2 regions of the Streptomyces sp. NPDC001450 genome follow, and region 1 is predicted to be linked to the other one. Evidence: riboswitches for the same ligand, from Rfam matches in the RefSeq annotation. Region 1 holds a riboswitch; the other holds the start of a gene.
The links. A riboswitch is a leader RNA that binds a small molecule or an ion and turns the genes downstream of it on or off. The one in region 1 is predicted to bind cobalamin.

Region 1 (7,357 bases):
GGCCAACAGCTCGATCTCGTCGATCCTGATCGTCGTGCTCTTCGGAGTGGGCACGGACTACTTCCTCTTCCTGATGTTCCGCTACCGAGAGCGTCTACGCGCCGGTGACGAGCCGAAGCAGGCCATGATCAACGCGGTCGACCGGGTCGGCGAGGCCATCGCCTCGGCCGCCGGAGCGGTCATCATCGCCTTCCTCGCGCTGGTGCTGTCCACGCTCGGCTTCCTCAAGCAGATGGGCCCGGCACTCGCCATCGCGGTCGCCGCCACGCTGGTGGCGGGCCTGACCCTGATCCCGGCCGTGGTCTCGCTCATCGGACCGAAGGTCTTCTGGCCCTCCAAGTCCTGGCAGCGGGAGCCGGAGAACGCCCGGTTCGCCGCCCTCGGCCGGGGCGTGCAGCGCCGCCCGGGGCTGACCGCCGCGGTGTCCGGCCTCGTCCTGGTCGCACTGTCGCTCGGCACCCTCGGCTTCAACGCCACGTTCGACCTGGCGGCGGGCTCCATGCCCAAGACCAAGGAGTCCATGGTCGTCCAGGACGAGATGCAGAAGGCGTACTCGGCGGGCGCCGCCGCCCCCACCGACGTCTTCCTGTCCAGCACCGACGGCAAGCAGCTGGACAAGTCCGGCCTGGACGCGTACGCCCAGAAACTCGGTGCCGTGGACGGCGTCGCGAGCGCTCGCCTGACCCAGTTGAACAAGGAAGGCACCACCGCCGACTTCACCGTCACGCTCAAGTACGAGGCGTCGACGGACAAGGCGATCGACGCCGTGGGCGAGGTGCGCGACGTCGCGCACTCCGACGCCCCCGAGGGCACCGAAGCCCTCGTCGGCGGCATGTCCTCGATCTACAAGGACATCGCCACGGCGGTCAACCACGACTACCGGACGGTCTTCCCCGTCGCCGCCCTCCTCATCATGGTCATCCTGGGGCTGCTGCTGCGCAGTGTGGTCGCCCCCTGGTATCTGATGGCCTCGGTGGGTCTCGGCTTCGGTGCCACCCTCGGCGCCACGGTCTGGATCTTCCAGGAGGGACAGGGCCATTCGGGTCTGATGTTCATGCTCCCGGTGATCATGTATCTGTTCGTGGTCGCCATCGGCACCGACTACAACATCCTCATGATCGCCCGGCTCCGCGAGGAGGCCCGCGAGGGCCGCGAGCCGCGTGAGGCGGCCGGCATGGCGCTCCGGCACGCCGGGCCGACCGTGGCGGCGGCCGGTTTCATCCTGGCGGCGACCTTCGCCACGATGATGCTGGCGGGCAACGCGCTGCTCACGGAGATGGGTTTCGCGGTCTCCTTCGGTATCGCGGTCGCCGCCTTCGTGATGGCGATGTTCTTCACGCCGAGCCTGACCGCGCTGATCGGCCACGCGGCGTGGTGGCCGGGACACGGGGACCAGGCACGGGAAGTGGCAGCCGGTGCCGGATCTCCTGACGCCGGTTCGGTTCCCGGCCAGAACCGGGACACGGTCGCACCCGATCCGTCGGGCCGCCGCGGCTAGCGGTACGAGGACGGAGCAGGTCTGCCGGGCCGCACGGCCCGGCAGACCCAACCCGCCGTCGGCGCAGCGGCCGACGCGAGAGGAAGATCACGACTGGCCACGCGGTCTTGGCCATGCACGCGCCACGCGGTACGGTCTGTCCGATATCGACGACGGCGAAACGGAAGCCGGTGGGAATCCGGCACGGTCGCGCCACTGTATGCGGAACACCCCTGGGTGTCCCGTGAGTCAGACCCGTGGCCGTCGTCATGTGCACCACCGAGATGGGACGCGAACTCCCAGAGGAGGTCCTGCCATGGCGCAGACCGTCGCCCAGCCGACAGCCACCACCCCCGCCGTTCCCGCCACGCTGCCGCTGAAGGCGATCGCTCCGTGGGCGGTCTTCTTCGGCATCCTCATGCTCGTCCTGCTGTACTTCGTCGGCGCCGAGCAGGGCGCCACCTCCGTGTTCAACGGCACGGACGTCCACGAGTGGGTGCACGACGCACGCCACCTGCTCGGCTTCCCCTGCCACTGACGGGAGGGACGCCGCTCGACCATGAACTCCGCAACCGTGAGAAACCTTCTCGTGCGGGGCATGCTCGCCGGCCTGGCCGCCGGCGTGCTCGCCCTCGTCGCCGCCTACTTCCTCGGTGAGCCCGACGTCGACAGCGCGATCAGCTTCGAGGACGCCCACTCCCACGAGCACGGGATGGAGGTCGTCTCCCGCTCCCTGCAGTCCACTGCGGGCCTGGCCACCGGTGTGCTCGTCTACGGGGTCGCCTTCGGCGGCATCGCCGCGCTCGCCTTCTGCGTCGCGCTCGGCCGTGTCGGCCGCTTCGGCCCCCGGGCGACCGCGCTGCTGCTGTCCGGCTGCGCACTGCTCGCCGTGTACGTCGTCCCGTTCCTGAAGTACCCGGCCAACCCGCCGTCGGTCGGCGATCCCGACACCATCGGTAAGCGGACGACCCTGTACTTCCTGATGATGCTGCTCAGCGTGCTCCTGGCGGTCGCCGCCACCATCCTGGGCAAGCGCCTCGCGCCTTCTCTGGGCACCTGGTACGCGACCGTCGTCGCGGTCGCCGCCTTCGCCGTCGCGATCGGCCTGGCCTACGCCTTCCTGCCGGCCGTCAACGAGGTGCCGAAGGACTTCCCGGCCACCCTGCTGTGGCGGTTCCGTCTCTCCGCACTGGCCATCCAGGCCGTACTGTGGGGCGGATTCGGCCTGCTCTTCGGCGAGTTGGCCGAGCGGCAGCTGAACCCGAAGCCCGCGACCGCCGCGTCCGGGCGAGGAGTTCCCGCCACGCACTGATCCCTTCAGGACATGAGAGGGCCCTTCGGAACCGGCGGATTCCAGGGGCCCTCTCGCGTTTCCGGGACACCGGCGGAGGCGACGAGCGCAGGAGCCGAGTGGCCAGGCAACGTCCCGAACCGCGTGCCACATCACTCTCGGCGGACGCGAGGCGGTCGCCCTGACGGTGGAGGAGTACGCCCAACTCATGGCCAGCCGACGCCAGATCGGCGGCCAGAGTGCGCGGGTACGGGTGCTCGCCCAGCAGGTCAAGCGGACCGAGCGACTTCTCGACGCGCTGGAAGCCCTGGTCGGTGGCCCAACGGCCGCCTGCCGCACGCCCGATGAGGGCACGGGCCGACGGGCGGCGGCCGACGGCCACGGTGACCACGGTGACCACGGCACGACCGGTGACACGGACACCGACTGCCTGCGGTGCGCGATGGCGGCACTGCTGCGCCGCCATCGGGACGCGACTCCCTGACCGCCGTCACTCGCCCGGCTGAGCGAGGCCGTGGCTGAGCCGCACGTTCCAGCGACCGGACCGGCCGGTGACCTCCGTCGCCGTGAGCGGCGGGACGTCGAGGCGCCAGAACGCCGCCTCGGGCGCGCCCAACGCGTGTACCACCACAGCCCGTACGACCTCGGGCTCCGCCACGGCGACCGTCCTGCCGTCCGCAAGCCCCCTCGTGTCCAGCCAGCGCGCGACCCGCGCACACAGCTCCCGTACCGACTCCCCGCCATGCGGTGCAGCCCCGGGATCGGCCAGCCAGCGGGCCACCGCTTCCGGCTCGGCGGCACCGACGTCGTCCAGCGTCCGCCCCCGCCACCGGCCCACGTCCAGGCCCGACAGTTCCGGGTCCGCCGAGGCGTCGAGGCCGAGCGCGGAAGCCGTCTCCCGGCAGCGCACGCTGGGAGAGGCGAGGACACGGCCTGCCACTGGCAGGGATCCGGCCGCCGACCTGGCCCGCGCTGCCGCGCTGTCCTCGATCGAGTCGCCGTCGTCGAAGCGGGCCCGCCGCAGCGAGGGCGTGGTCGCGGGTGAGATGAGAGTGACACGGCTGGTCAAGCGGTTGCTCCTCCTGCTTCCGCCGCGGGGCGGGGTGTCCTGGACTGCGTACGTACGACGGTACGGGTACGCCTGGCAGCCGCGGGCCGCGGCGTTCAGTTCGGCCGTTGACGACGAAACCCGCCCGGTCCCGGGAGCGGACGACCTTCTTGCCGAGCGTCTGCGTGGCGAACTCCCTGACGGCGGCGGCCGCTTCGGCTGCCGTGTGCAGGGAGGCCACGACCTCGACCAGCGGCAGTACGGGTACAGGGTTGCAGAAGTGCGGACCCACGACCCGGTCCGCGCGACCGGTGGCCCTGCCGAGGCGCATGACGGGGAGCGACGACGCCTCGACTGCCCCCAGCGCGCCGCACCGCCCCTCGGCCGCCCGCTGAGCATCGACCAGAACAACCAGTACGTTCGTCCCGTATCCGGTGATGGGGACGTCCCCTTGACGGGGTGTCCGAGCCGAGGGCGTGCCGCGATGCGCAATGAGAGCGGCCACCTGCTCGCCAGGCCCTGAACGAGCCGACCGACGTACTCAACGCCGCTGGAGAGGCGGACCAGCGCATAGACGCGGTCTGGCGTGCGGGAGGAGTCGAGTGACCCTCCCGTCGGTTCAGCCCTCACTCCCCAGCGGGTGGGTGAAGCCCTGGTCGGAGATGAGCCGGGCGCCCTGGGCGAGTTCTGCGGCGAAGCGCTCGACGGCCTCGTAGGGGAAGCGATGGCTGGGACCGCTCAGTGAGAGGGACCCGACCACCCGGCCGGTGCGGCCGGTGACGGGCACCGCAACGGCGGTCAGTCCCTCGTCCCACTCGCTGCTGCTGACCGCGTAGCCCCGCTCGGCCGCCTCGGCCGCCCAGGTCCGCAGTTGGTCGGCGTACGCCTCACCTTGGGGCGAGGCGGCGGCCACACGGTGCAGGAGAGCCTCGGGGGCGTCGCGCAGGAGGATCTTGGAGGAGGCGCCGGCCCACAGGGGCTGCTCGTCGCCGACGTCGACGACATGACGCAGCGGGTGCGGGCTCTCCTCGTGGGCGACGCAGATACGGTGGACGTCCCGGGCGACGAAGAGGTTGACGGTCTCGCCGAGCCGGTCGGCGAGGTCGCGCATGACCTTGCGGGTCTCCTGGGGCACTTCCCACTGGCTGCGGGCGAGATAGGCCCAGCGCCACAGTGCCGGCCCCGCGGTGTACCCGGACGGGTGCGACCACAGCAGACCGCTCTCCTCCAGGGTCTGCACCAGCCGCAGCGCGGTGGTCTTCGCCAGCCCGGTGGCCTCGGTGATCTCCCGTAGCGTGATCACGGGCCGTTGCTCGCCGAGCAGGTTGAGGATGTCGAAGGCCCGCCGGACACTGCGCACCCCGGTGGGCTGCTGCTCCCGGTCGCCTCCCGTCGGCGTCTCTTCCTCGCGCACCTCATGCCTCCCCGCTGTGGCCGACCCGTCTCCGCGTCGCGTCCATCCGTCGATGACATCCCCGACCGTAGTCCGCTGCACGGACCGGGGAAACCGCAACACCGGGACATCTTGTCGCAACCCTTGAGAGTTCGAGGGATCGCCCCTCTTGTGCCGTTGAACGGTCCGCGTGATCCGGACTATGGACCGAGCTGTCCAAGGCCGCTGCCGCGCCGCTGCTGCTCGTACTCGATGTGCCCTTGTCCGGTAGCCTCCGCATGAATAGTCTGACCGCACAGTGGAATGAAAAGACCGTCTAGTGGTCGCTTTGAAGACCTGGATCAGCGTAGGGAGCGACCATGCGTAAGTCGATCGCCACCGTCTGCCTCAGCGGCGCCCTGACCGAGAAGCTCACCGCTGCCGCACGCGCCGGTTTCGACGGCGTCGAGATCTTCGAGAACGACCTGCTCGCGAGCCCGCTGTCGCCCGAGGAGATCGCCGCCCGCACGGCGGATCTGGGCCTGACCATCGACCTCTACCAGCCGATGCGGGACATCGAGGCCGTGCCCGACGACGCGTTCGCCCGCAGCCTCCGCCGCGCCCGGCACAAGTTCGAGCTGATGACCCGGCTCGGCGTGAACACCGTCCTCGTCTGCTCCAACGTCTCCCCGCAGACGGTGGACGACGACGCGCTCGCCGCCCGGCAGCTGAGCCAACTGGCCGCACTGGCACATGAGTTCGGAATCCGGGTTGCCTACGAGGCGCTCGCCTGGGGGCGGCACGTGAACACGTACGACCACGCCTGGCGCATCGTCGAGGCCGCCGGCCACCCGGCGCTGGGCACCTGCCTGGACAGCTTCCACATCCTCTCCCGGGACTCGGACCCCAAGGGCATCGAGGACATCCCCGGCGAGAAGATCTTCTTCCTCCAGCTGGCCGACGCCCCGCTGCTCGCCATGGACGTCCTGCAGTGGAGCCGCCACTTCCGCTGCTTCCCCGGCCAGGGCGGCTTCGACGTCCCCGGCCTGGTGCGGCACGTGCTCGCCACCGGCTACCAGGGTCCGCTGTCGCTGGAGGTCTTCAACGACGTGTTCCGCCAGGCGGACGCGGGCCGCACCGCCGTGGACGGTCTGCGGTCCCTGCTCGCCCTGGAGGAGAGCGCCGGCGTGTCCGCCCTGCCGGCCCCGGCCGCACCCTCCGGCGTGGCCTTCGCCGAACTCGCCGCCGCCGACCCCCAGCCCGTCGGCGACCTGCTCGCCGCGCTCGGCTTCACCCGCACCGCCCGGCACCGCGGCGAGCCTGTCGACCTGTGGGAGCAGGGCGAGGCCCGAGTCCTGGTCAATGCCGGAGCCGCCACCCGCCGCGCCGGCACGAGGCTGGCCGCCATCGGTCTGGAGTCACCGGATCCACAGGCCTCCGCCCGCCGCGCCGAGGCCCTGCTGGCACCCGCCCTCCCTAGGCGACGGGCCGGGCAGGGCGTCCCCCTGGAGTCGGTCGCGGCACCCGACGGCACCGAAGTGCTCTTCTGCGCCACCCGTCGACCCGAACTCCCCAGCTGGGCCGACGACTTCGAGTACCGGGCGGCGAGCCGGTCCGCCGGCGTCACCGGCATCGACCATCTCGCGCTCACCCAGCCCTGGCACCACTTCGACGAGGCGGTGCTCTTCCACCGCGCCGTGCTGGGCCTGCGCCCGCACGACACCGTCGAACTCGCCGACCCCTACGGCCTCTTCCGCAGCCGCGCCCTGTCCGCCCCGCACGCCGGACCACGGCTGGTCCTCAACCTCGCCCCGAGCCCGACGGACGAGGCCGGCACCCGGGCGCGGCACGTGGCCTTCGCCGTCGACGACATCGTCGCGGCGGTGCGCCGCTTCCGCGCCGCGGGCGCCGGCCTGCTGCAGGTGCCCGCCAACTACTACGACGACCTCCGGGCGCGGTACGAGTTTCCCGAGGGCGAGTGGGAGACGTACCGCGAACTCGGCATCCTCTACGACCGCGACGAGCACGGCGGCGAGTTCCGGCACTGCTACACCGAGACGGTCGGCCACGTCTTCTTCGAGTTCGTGCAACGGTCCGGCGGCTACCGCGGATACGGCGCCGCGAACGCCCCCATTCGCCTGGCCGCCCAGCGGAGGTAGTGCGACGGGG
Region 2 (7,357 bases), on a different contig from region 1:
TCCGCGGTTCTTCGAAGCCCTCGCCGGTCAGCAGCACGGTGTCGGACAGGAACCGGGCCAGCTCGGTCAGGTTGTCGGGCCCGCCCTCGACCAGGTACTTCAGGGCCTCCGCCACGACACCCGCCGGTACGGACGACTCGGCCATCAGCTCGGCGTCCGGCACGGCCTCGCCGCCCAGCAGCACGGTCGGCACACCGGACGCCCGGAGGACGGCCAGCCCGTCCTCCCAGGCGCGCTTGCCGCCCAGCAGGCGTACGACGGCGATGTCCGCGCCCTCGACGAGGCCCGGCAGCTCCTCTGCGACGTCCACCCGGGTGGGGTTCCCGATCCGGTAGCCGGCGCCGGAGGCCCGGGCCGCCAGCAGATCGGTGTCGGCGGTCGACAACAACAACACTGTGCTCATGCGGGCGCTCCCGGTGGAATGAAAGGCAGTCCTTGCGGCGCGCCCGACTCGATGAGCCGCCAGAGCGCGTCCGTGTCCGCGTGCTGTTCGATCAGGTCGCCGAGCCGGTCCAGCTGCTCCTCGCGCAGCGCGGCGAACGAGGTGTCGGGGGCCGGCACGAAGCGGCGGCCCGCGGCGGCCGCCACCTCGCGCAGGAAGGCCCGCCGGAATCCGTCCGACTCCAGCGAGCCGTGCCAGTGCGTGCCCCAGGTCCGGCCGACCCGGCAGCCGTCCAGGCTGTGTCCTTTGTCATCAGAGATGAACGCCTCACCACCCTCTATGGAGGCGACGCCGTGATGGATCTCGTAGCCCTCGACCCGCTCCCCGAGGGCTTCCCCCACCGGCCGGGTCAGGGTCTTCTCGCGGGCGAACCGCACGCGCACGGGGAGCACTCCGAGTCCCGGGACGCTGCCGGCGCGCGACTCGACCTCGTCCTCGATGTGCTCGCCGAGGATCTGGAAGCCACCGCAGACGCCGAGCACCGGGCGTCCCTCCGCGGCCCTTCTGACGAGGGCGTCCGCGAGACCCCGCTCCCGCAGCCACGCGAGCGCCCTGACCGTCCCCCGGGTCCCCGGGATCACCACGAGGTCGGCGTCCGCCAGCTCCTCCGGCCGGTCCACGAACCGCACCACGACACCCGGCTCGGCGGCCAGCGCGTCCACGTCCGTGAAGTTGGACATGAGCGGGACCGCGCAGACGGCGACCCGCAGCACGTCCTCGCCGACGGGCGGTGCGGTGTTCGACTCCCGCACGGTCCCGCGCAGGGAGACTCTCAGGCCGTCCTCCTCGTCGATGCCGAGCCCGTGCCGGAACGGCAGCACGCCGTACGTGTGCCGTCCGGTGAGCCCGTGCAGCATGCCCAACCCCGGCTCCAGCAGGCTGACATCCCCGCGGAACTTGTTCACCAGGAAACCGGCGACCAGCTCCTGGTCCTCCCGGGACAGCAGCGCGACGGTCCCGAAGAAGGAGGCGAACACGCCCCCGCGGTCGATGTCACCCACCACGAGCACGGGAAGCCGCGCGTTCCGCGCGATCCCCATGTTCACGATGTCGGTGCGCCGCAGATTGATCTCCGCGGGCGAACCGGCCCCCTCACAGATCACCGCGTCATACGTGCCCCGCAACTCGGCCAGACAGTCCAGCACCGTGCCGAGCAGCCGCTGCTGGCGCCCCCCGTGGTACCCGCGCGCGCTCAGCTCGCCCACCGGCTTGCCGAGCAGCACCACCTGGCTGCTCTGCTCACCACCGGGCTTGAGCAGCACGGGGTTCATCAGCGCGGTCGGCTCGACACGGCAGGCCTGGGCCTGCATGGCCTGAGCCCGCCCGATCTCGGCACCCTCCCGGGTCACGAACGAGTTGAGGGACATGTTCTGCGCCTTGAAGGGCGCGACCTTGACGCCCTGGCGCACCAGCCACCGGCAGATCCCGGCCGTCACGACGCTCTTGCCGGCGTCGGAGGTGGTGCCGGCGACGAGGAGACCACCGTTCACTTCCCACGTCCCTTCACGAGTCGGCGCGCGGCGACCGTGCCGCCGAGCGCGAGCAGACCGACCCGGCGGGAGAGCCGTACGGCCCGGTCGATGTCGGTGACCCGGACGGGCCGCCCGGTGTCCCCGTTGAGCACGGGCCGGTGTTCGACGCGCCCGCCGTAGGAGAGCGTCCCGCCCAGCCGCACGCCGAGGGCGCCCGCGAACGAGGCCTCGACGGGCCCGGCGTTGGGACTCGGGTGCTTGCGGGCGTCCGCCCGCCAGGCGCGCAGGGCGCCTCGGGGGTCGGGTCCGGCGGCGGCCGCGAGTACGGCGGTCAGCCGCGCCCCAGGCCAGCCGGCGAGGTCGTCCAGCCGGGCGGAGGCCCAGCCGTAGCGCCGGAAGCGGGCCGACTTGTGCCCCACCATCGCGTCCAGGGTGTTGACGGCCCGGAAGCCGAGCAGCCCCGGCACCCCGCCCACCGCACCCCACACCAGCGCACCCACCACGGCGTCCGAGGTGTTCTCGGCAACGGACTCGACCACGGCCCGGGCCATCCCGTCGGCGTCGAGGGCCTGCGGATCCCGCCCGCACAGATGCGGCAGCCGCGCCCGCGCCGCCTCGACGTCCCCGGACTCCAGCGCGCGCCCGACGGTCCGCGCCTCCCGGGCGAGCGAAGTGCCCCCGACCACGGCCCAGGTGGCGGCGGCGGTCAGCGCGACGGAGGCGACGGGGGAGCGGCGCACGGCCCGCTCGGCCGCGGCCCCCAGAGCGACGGCACCCCCGGCGCACAGGGCGGTGTGCAGCGCACCCCAGCCGCGGTGGTCGTGCCACAGCGCGCGTTCCACGGCGGCGGCCGCCCGTCCGAACGCGGCGACCGGATGCCCGCGGCGCGGATCGCCGAGGACGAGGTCGCCGACGAGGCCGGCGGCGGCGCCGTACGCGTAGAAGCGATCGGCACCCATCGGCTCAGCCGGCCGTGGGGGCAGGCAGGGCCCTGTTACTGAACCTCAATCGGCAGCCGCGCATGGCGATATGTCCTCACTCAGGGTGTCCGCGCCCTGGTTCGACGAGACCGGCGGTGAGAGTTCCTGGCTCCCGGGGTTTTCTTCCCCGGTGACAGTGGCGGGACCGCGCCGGATTCGCACCGGCTTCCTCTGCTGCCGCCGTACATGGCGTGGGCAGTCCACCACGCGCCCGGAAGGGCCGTCAACTTGCCTTTGACCTGGGAAGCCGGACTGTGCTGAGGCCCACATCGCCAGCACGCCGGGCGGCGCCGAGCGACCCGGTCGCGGTGAATTCCACTCCCTCGGGCGGCATTCGGGGATCCCGCTTGTGCTCACGGACCGTGACCGCCTGCAAGAGGTCTCGCGGGACGGCACGGCTGTCCCGGCGGCCGCCTAGACCCTCCAGCAGGCGCTCGCCCGGGTGCGGCCTGCGCTGGCCGCGCTGGTGAACGAGGCCCGGGGACTGGCGAGACCGCCCGCGTCCGTCACCGTGTCGGCTACGGCACCCCCGACGGCTCCCGTCTCCGTGGACAGGCGGCGGACACGCGTCCGCCCTGTCGATCCGACTGAAGCGGTGTCGACAGGGCGGACGATACGGACTTGGCCGTCAGGGCTTGGCCACGATCAGATAGATCCCGTACGCCACGGCAGCCGCACAAGCGGCGAAGCACACGTACGCACCAGTCACGGCCAGCCCGGCGGACCCGCCCTGCGCCGTGGCCTTCTCGCGGCGCGACAGGCCGTTGACGCCGAGGGTGAACAGGGCCACCAGGCCCACCGTGAACGCGAGGCTGACGCCGAAGACGGAGCCGATGGCCGCCCAGTCGATCTTCATGGGGATGCTTCCTTCGGTTACCGGGCGGTCAGACGGCGGCGGCCGGCGGGGTCGCCGGAGCGGGTTCGGTGGTGGCCGGAGCCGGGATCGTCGCCGACAGGTCCTCGGCGACGGTGCCCGCGGGCGGCGGGGTCACCGCGGCGATGGCGGTGGTCACCACGCCGGCCGGCTCCGCCGTGTCGTCGACGACGTTGGTGTGGTCGACGACCTCGCGGCGGGAGATCTTCCAGATCGCGGCGCTGGCACCGACCAGGAAGACGGCGACGACCGCGGTGCCCCAGTCACCCAGGTCCGTGACGGACTCGGCGCCCGCGCCGACCAGCGCGGCGGCCGGCAGGGTCAGCGCCCAGGCGATGACCATGCGGGTCGCGGTGGACCAGCGGACCACACCGCCCTTGCGGCCCAGACCCGCACCCATCACCGAGCCGGAGACGACGTGGGTGGTGGAGAGGGAGAAGCCGAGGTGGGAGGAGGCCAGGATGGCCGTGGCCGCGCTGGTCTGGGCGGCGAAGCCCTGTCGCGCCTCGAGTTCGGTCAGGCCCTTGCCCATGGTGCGGATGATGCGCCAGCCGCCGATGTAGGTGCCGAGCGCGATGGCCAGACCCGCGGAGAGGATGACCCAGGTGGGAGGGTTGGAGCCGGGGGCGATGGCGCCGCCCGCGATGAGGGCGAGGGTGATGATGCCCATCGTCTTCTGCGCGTCGTTGGTGCCGTGGGCGAGGGAGACGAGACCGGCGGAGGCGATCTGGCCGGCGCGGTAGCCCTTGCGGGTGGCCTCACCGTCGGCGTTCTTGCCGATGCCGTAGGAGAAGCGGGTGGCCAGCATCGCGGCGAGACCCGCGACGATCGGGGCGGCGACCGCCGGGAGCAGCACCTTGGTGACCAGCACGTCACTGTGGACGGCACCGAAGCCCGCGGAGGCGACGGTGGCGCCGATCAGGCCGCCCATCAGGGCGTGCGAGGAGCTGGACGGCAGTCCCACCAGCCAGGTCAGCAGGTTCCAGAGGATCGCGCCGACCAGGGCGGCGAAGATGACCTCGGGACGTATGCCGTTCTCATCGACAAGACCCTTGGAGATCGTGTTGGCGACCTCCACGGAGAGGAAAGCGCCTACAAGGTTGAGAGCGGCGGACATGGCCACCGCGACCTTGGGCTTGAGGGCACCGGTCGAGATGGTGGTGGCCATCGCGTTGGCGGTGTCATGAAAACCGTTCGTGAAATCGAACACGAGTGCGGTTACCACCACAATCGCGAGGATCAGCGAGAAGTTTTCCATTTACCCAGGCAATCGTTCGAGGTCATTGGCTGTTGGACCGTAGGCAACCTGGGTGAACGGAAGGTGAACTAGGGCGGGCTTCAGGGTGTCATCAAAGGGCGGTTGGGGTTTCGTCCGGTCCCACGCCCCAGGCGCCCCTTGGCTACCAACCCCGCGCGAAGGCCCGCAGCCGGCTCGGCGGCCCGTTGAAGAGATTCTGGTCACCCGGCAGACCGCCCTCGGTGCCGAACTGCCAGAAGGTCCAGTGCGCCCAGCCGCCCGGCAGCGCCCCCGGGTCCGACGTGCCGTGCCGGGCGATCCACAGGGGGTGGTCCGCGGCGAAGGCGCGGCTGTCGCCGGTGCAGGCCTGCCACCAGTCGGCGGTGGTGTAGATGACCGGACGGCGGCCGGTCTCCTGCTCGACCTCGTCGCTGAAGGACCGGATCCACTCGACCATCTGCTCCGAGTCCAGCCCGTAGCACTTGTGCTCGTCGTCGTACGGGTTGTACTCGATGTCGAGCGCGGGCGGCAGCGTCCAGCCGTCCGCCCGCCAGTCCCCGCCGTGCTGTACGAAGTACGTGGCCTGCTCGGCGCCCGAGGACCTGTCCGGCCGTGCGAAGTGGTACGCGCCCCGGATCAGGCCGGCCCCCCGCGCGCCCTCGTACTGCCGGTCGAAGTAGGGGTTGCGGTAGGTCGTGGACTCGGTCGCCTTGATGTAGGTGAACCGTGCGCCGTCCGACCGGGCGGCGGGGAAGTCGACGTGCTGCTGGTGGGACGACACGTCGTGCCCTCTGAGCGGGCCCACGGCGGACGCCGGTGAGCCGGCGGCCGCGGCCTGGGTGCCCGCGAGGGCGAGCGTCGCGGTGGCGGCCGCGAGAACGCCCGCGCGGCGTCGGGAGCGGGAAGCGGTGCGAGCACGAGGCATGTGTCCCCCTGGAGTGGCGGTGGAACGTCGTCCAGTGAGTAAGAAAGATCATTGAATACCTGATGATCATTTGAAACATGATGATTTCGGGTGTTTCATGGCGGCCTTTACCCGGCCGGCGGTACGGGACCCGGCCCGCAGCACGCCGATGGGCCGCTCCGAGCCGGGCCGACTGGCAGGATCGCGGCATGGCTGAACAGCGGCGGGAAGCGGAACGGGAAGCGAAAGCGGCGCGCGTCTGGGGGGAACTGGTCGCCACGGCCCGCCGGACGGTAGCCGACGGACTGGTCGTCGGCACCTCGGGAAACGTCTCGGCACGCGTCGGGGACCTGGTGCTGGTCACCCCTTCGGGCGTGCCCTACGACCGGCTGACCCCGGACGACATAACCGGCGTCGACCTCGACGGGCGCCAGGTGCTCGGCACGCTCGTGCCGACCAGCGAACTGCCCATGCACCTCGCCGTCTACCGCACCACCGACGCCCGGGCCGTCGTCCACACCCACGCCGTGCACGCCACGGCCGTCTCCACCCTCGTGACCGAGCTGCCCCCGATCCACTACATGGCCGGTGCCCTCGGCGGCCATGTCCGGGTAGCCCGGTACGCGACCTACGGCACCGACGAGCTGGCCGCGAACATGCTCGACGCCCTCGCCGACCGCTCCGGCTGCCTCCTGCAGAACCACGGCACGATCACCTACGGCTCCACCCTCGACCAGGCCTACGACCGCACCGCCCAGCTGGAGTGGATGTGCCGCCTGTGGCTGACGGCGTCGTCCGTGCCGGGCCTGACGCCCTCCCTGCTGACGGAGGTACAGATGAAGGAGGCCGGCACTCGTTTGAAACGCTACGGACAACGCAGCTGACTCTGGCCGTCCGACAGCCCCGCTCGTCGGCCGCTCGCCGCCCGGGCGGGGCTCATCGGTCCTCCCCGCCGCAGCGGTGCTCGGCCACGGCGCACGCTTCCGCAGCGGTGCTCGGCCACGGCGCACGCTTCCGCAGCGGTGCTCGGCCACGGCGCGCGCTTCCGCAGCGGTGCTCGGCCACGGCGCACGCTTCCGCAGCGGCGCTCGGCCACGGCGCACGCCTCCGGCGGTGCCGTGCCCTCCCGCATCCCGTCGGATCCCGGCCACCCTCACCCTTCCGCTGGCCCGTAGCGAGAACCCGCACGACACTGGAACCCGTGGGCACCGTCAGAGCGACCGCCGCCGCACTCACCGCGGTCCTGGCCGCCGGCGCGGCCTCCGTGGCCGCCGGGCGTCTCGCCAGTGACGCCGCGCTGAAGGTGCCCCCCGGCCGTCCGTTGCCCACCGAACCCCGGCTCACCGTGCACGGCACGGCCGCGGGACAGATCACCCTCACCCGCGACCTGGCCTCACTGCGCCCCGGCACCTACGGCCTGGCCGGCGACGGCTCCCACGCGGTCGTCG

Region 2: another riboswitch for cobalamin. It lies ahead of ACWC5O_RS18505 (cobalamin biosynthesis protein); the one in region 1 lies ahead of ACWC5O_RS02720 (CbtB domain-containing protein).

Annotation. Positions count from the first base shown of each region.
Region 1 covers NZ_JBSFHY010000002.1:183,194-190,550, forward strand. The annotation lists gene ACWC5O_RS02715 (MMPL family transporter) at 1-1,498, shown strand, start outside; cobalamin riboswitch at 1,614-1,758, shown strand; gene ACWC5O_RS02720 (CbtB domain-containing protein) at 1,794-2,015, shown strand; gene ACWC5O_RS02725 (CbtA family protein) at 2,037-2,789, shown strand; gene ACWC5O_RS02730 (hypothetical protein) at 2,977-3,252, shown strand; gene ACWC5O_RS02735 (histidine phosphatase family protein) at 3,259-3,837, opposite strand; partial or broken gene ACWC5O_RS02740 (3-hydroxyacyl-CoA dehydrogenase NAD-binding domain-containing protein) at 3,944-4,168, opposite strand; partial or broken gene ACWC5O_RS02745 (short-chain fatty acyl-CoA regulator family protein) at 4,163-4,271, shown strand; gene ACWC5O_RS02750 (IclR family transcriptional regulator) at 4,436-5,230, opposite strand; gene ACWC5O_RS02755 (bifunctional sugar phosphate isomerase/epimerase/4-hydroxyphenylpyruvate dioxygenase family protein) at 5,569-7,347, shown strand.
Region 2 covers NZ_JBSFHY010000015.1:61,535-68,891, reverse strand. The annotation lists gene cobN (cobaltochelatase subunit CobN) at 1-403, opposite strand, end outside; gene ACWC5O_RS18510 (cobyric acid synthase) at 400-1,932, opposite strand; gene ACWC5O_RS18505 (cobalamin biosynthesis protein) at 1,929-2,873, opposite strand; cobalamin riboswitch at 2,974-3,115, opposite strand; gene ACWC5O_RS18500 (hypothetical protein) at 3,523-3,750, opposite strand; gene ACWC5O_RS18495 (anion permease) at 3,779-5,026, opposite strand; gene ACWC5O_RS18490 (lysozyme) at 5,169-5,930, opposite strand; gene ACWC5O_RS18485 (class II aldolase/adducin family protein) at 6,119-6,793, shown strand; gene ACWC5O_RS18480 (alpha/beta hydrolase) at 7,111-7,357, shown strand, end outside.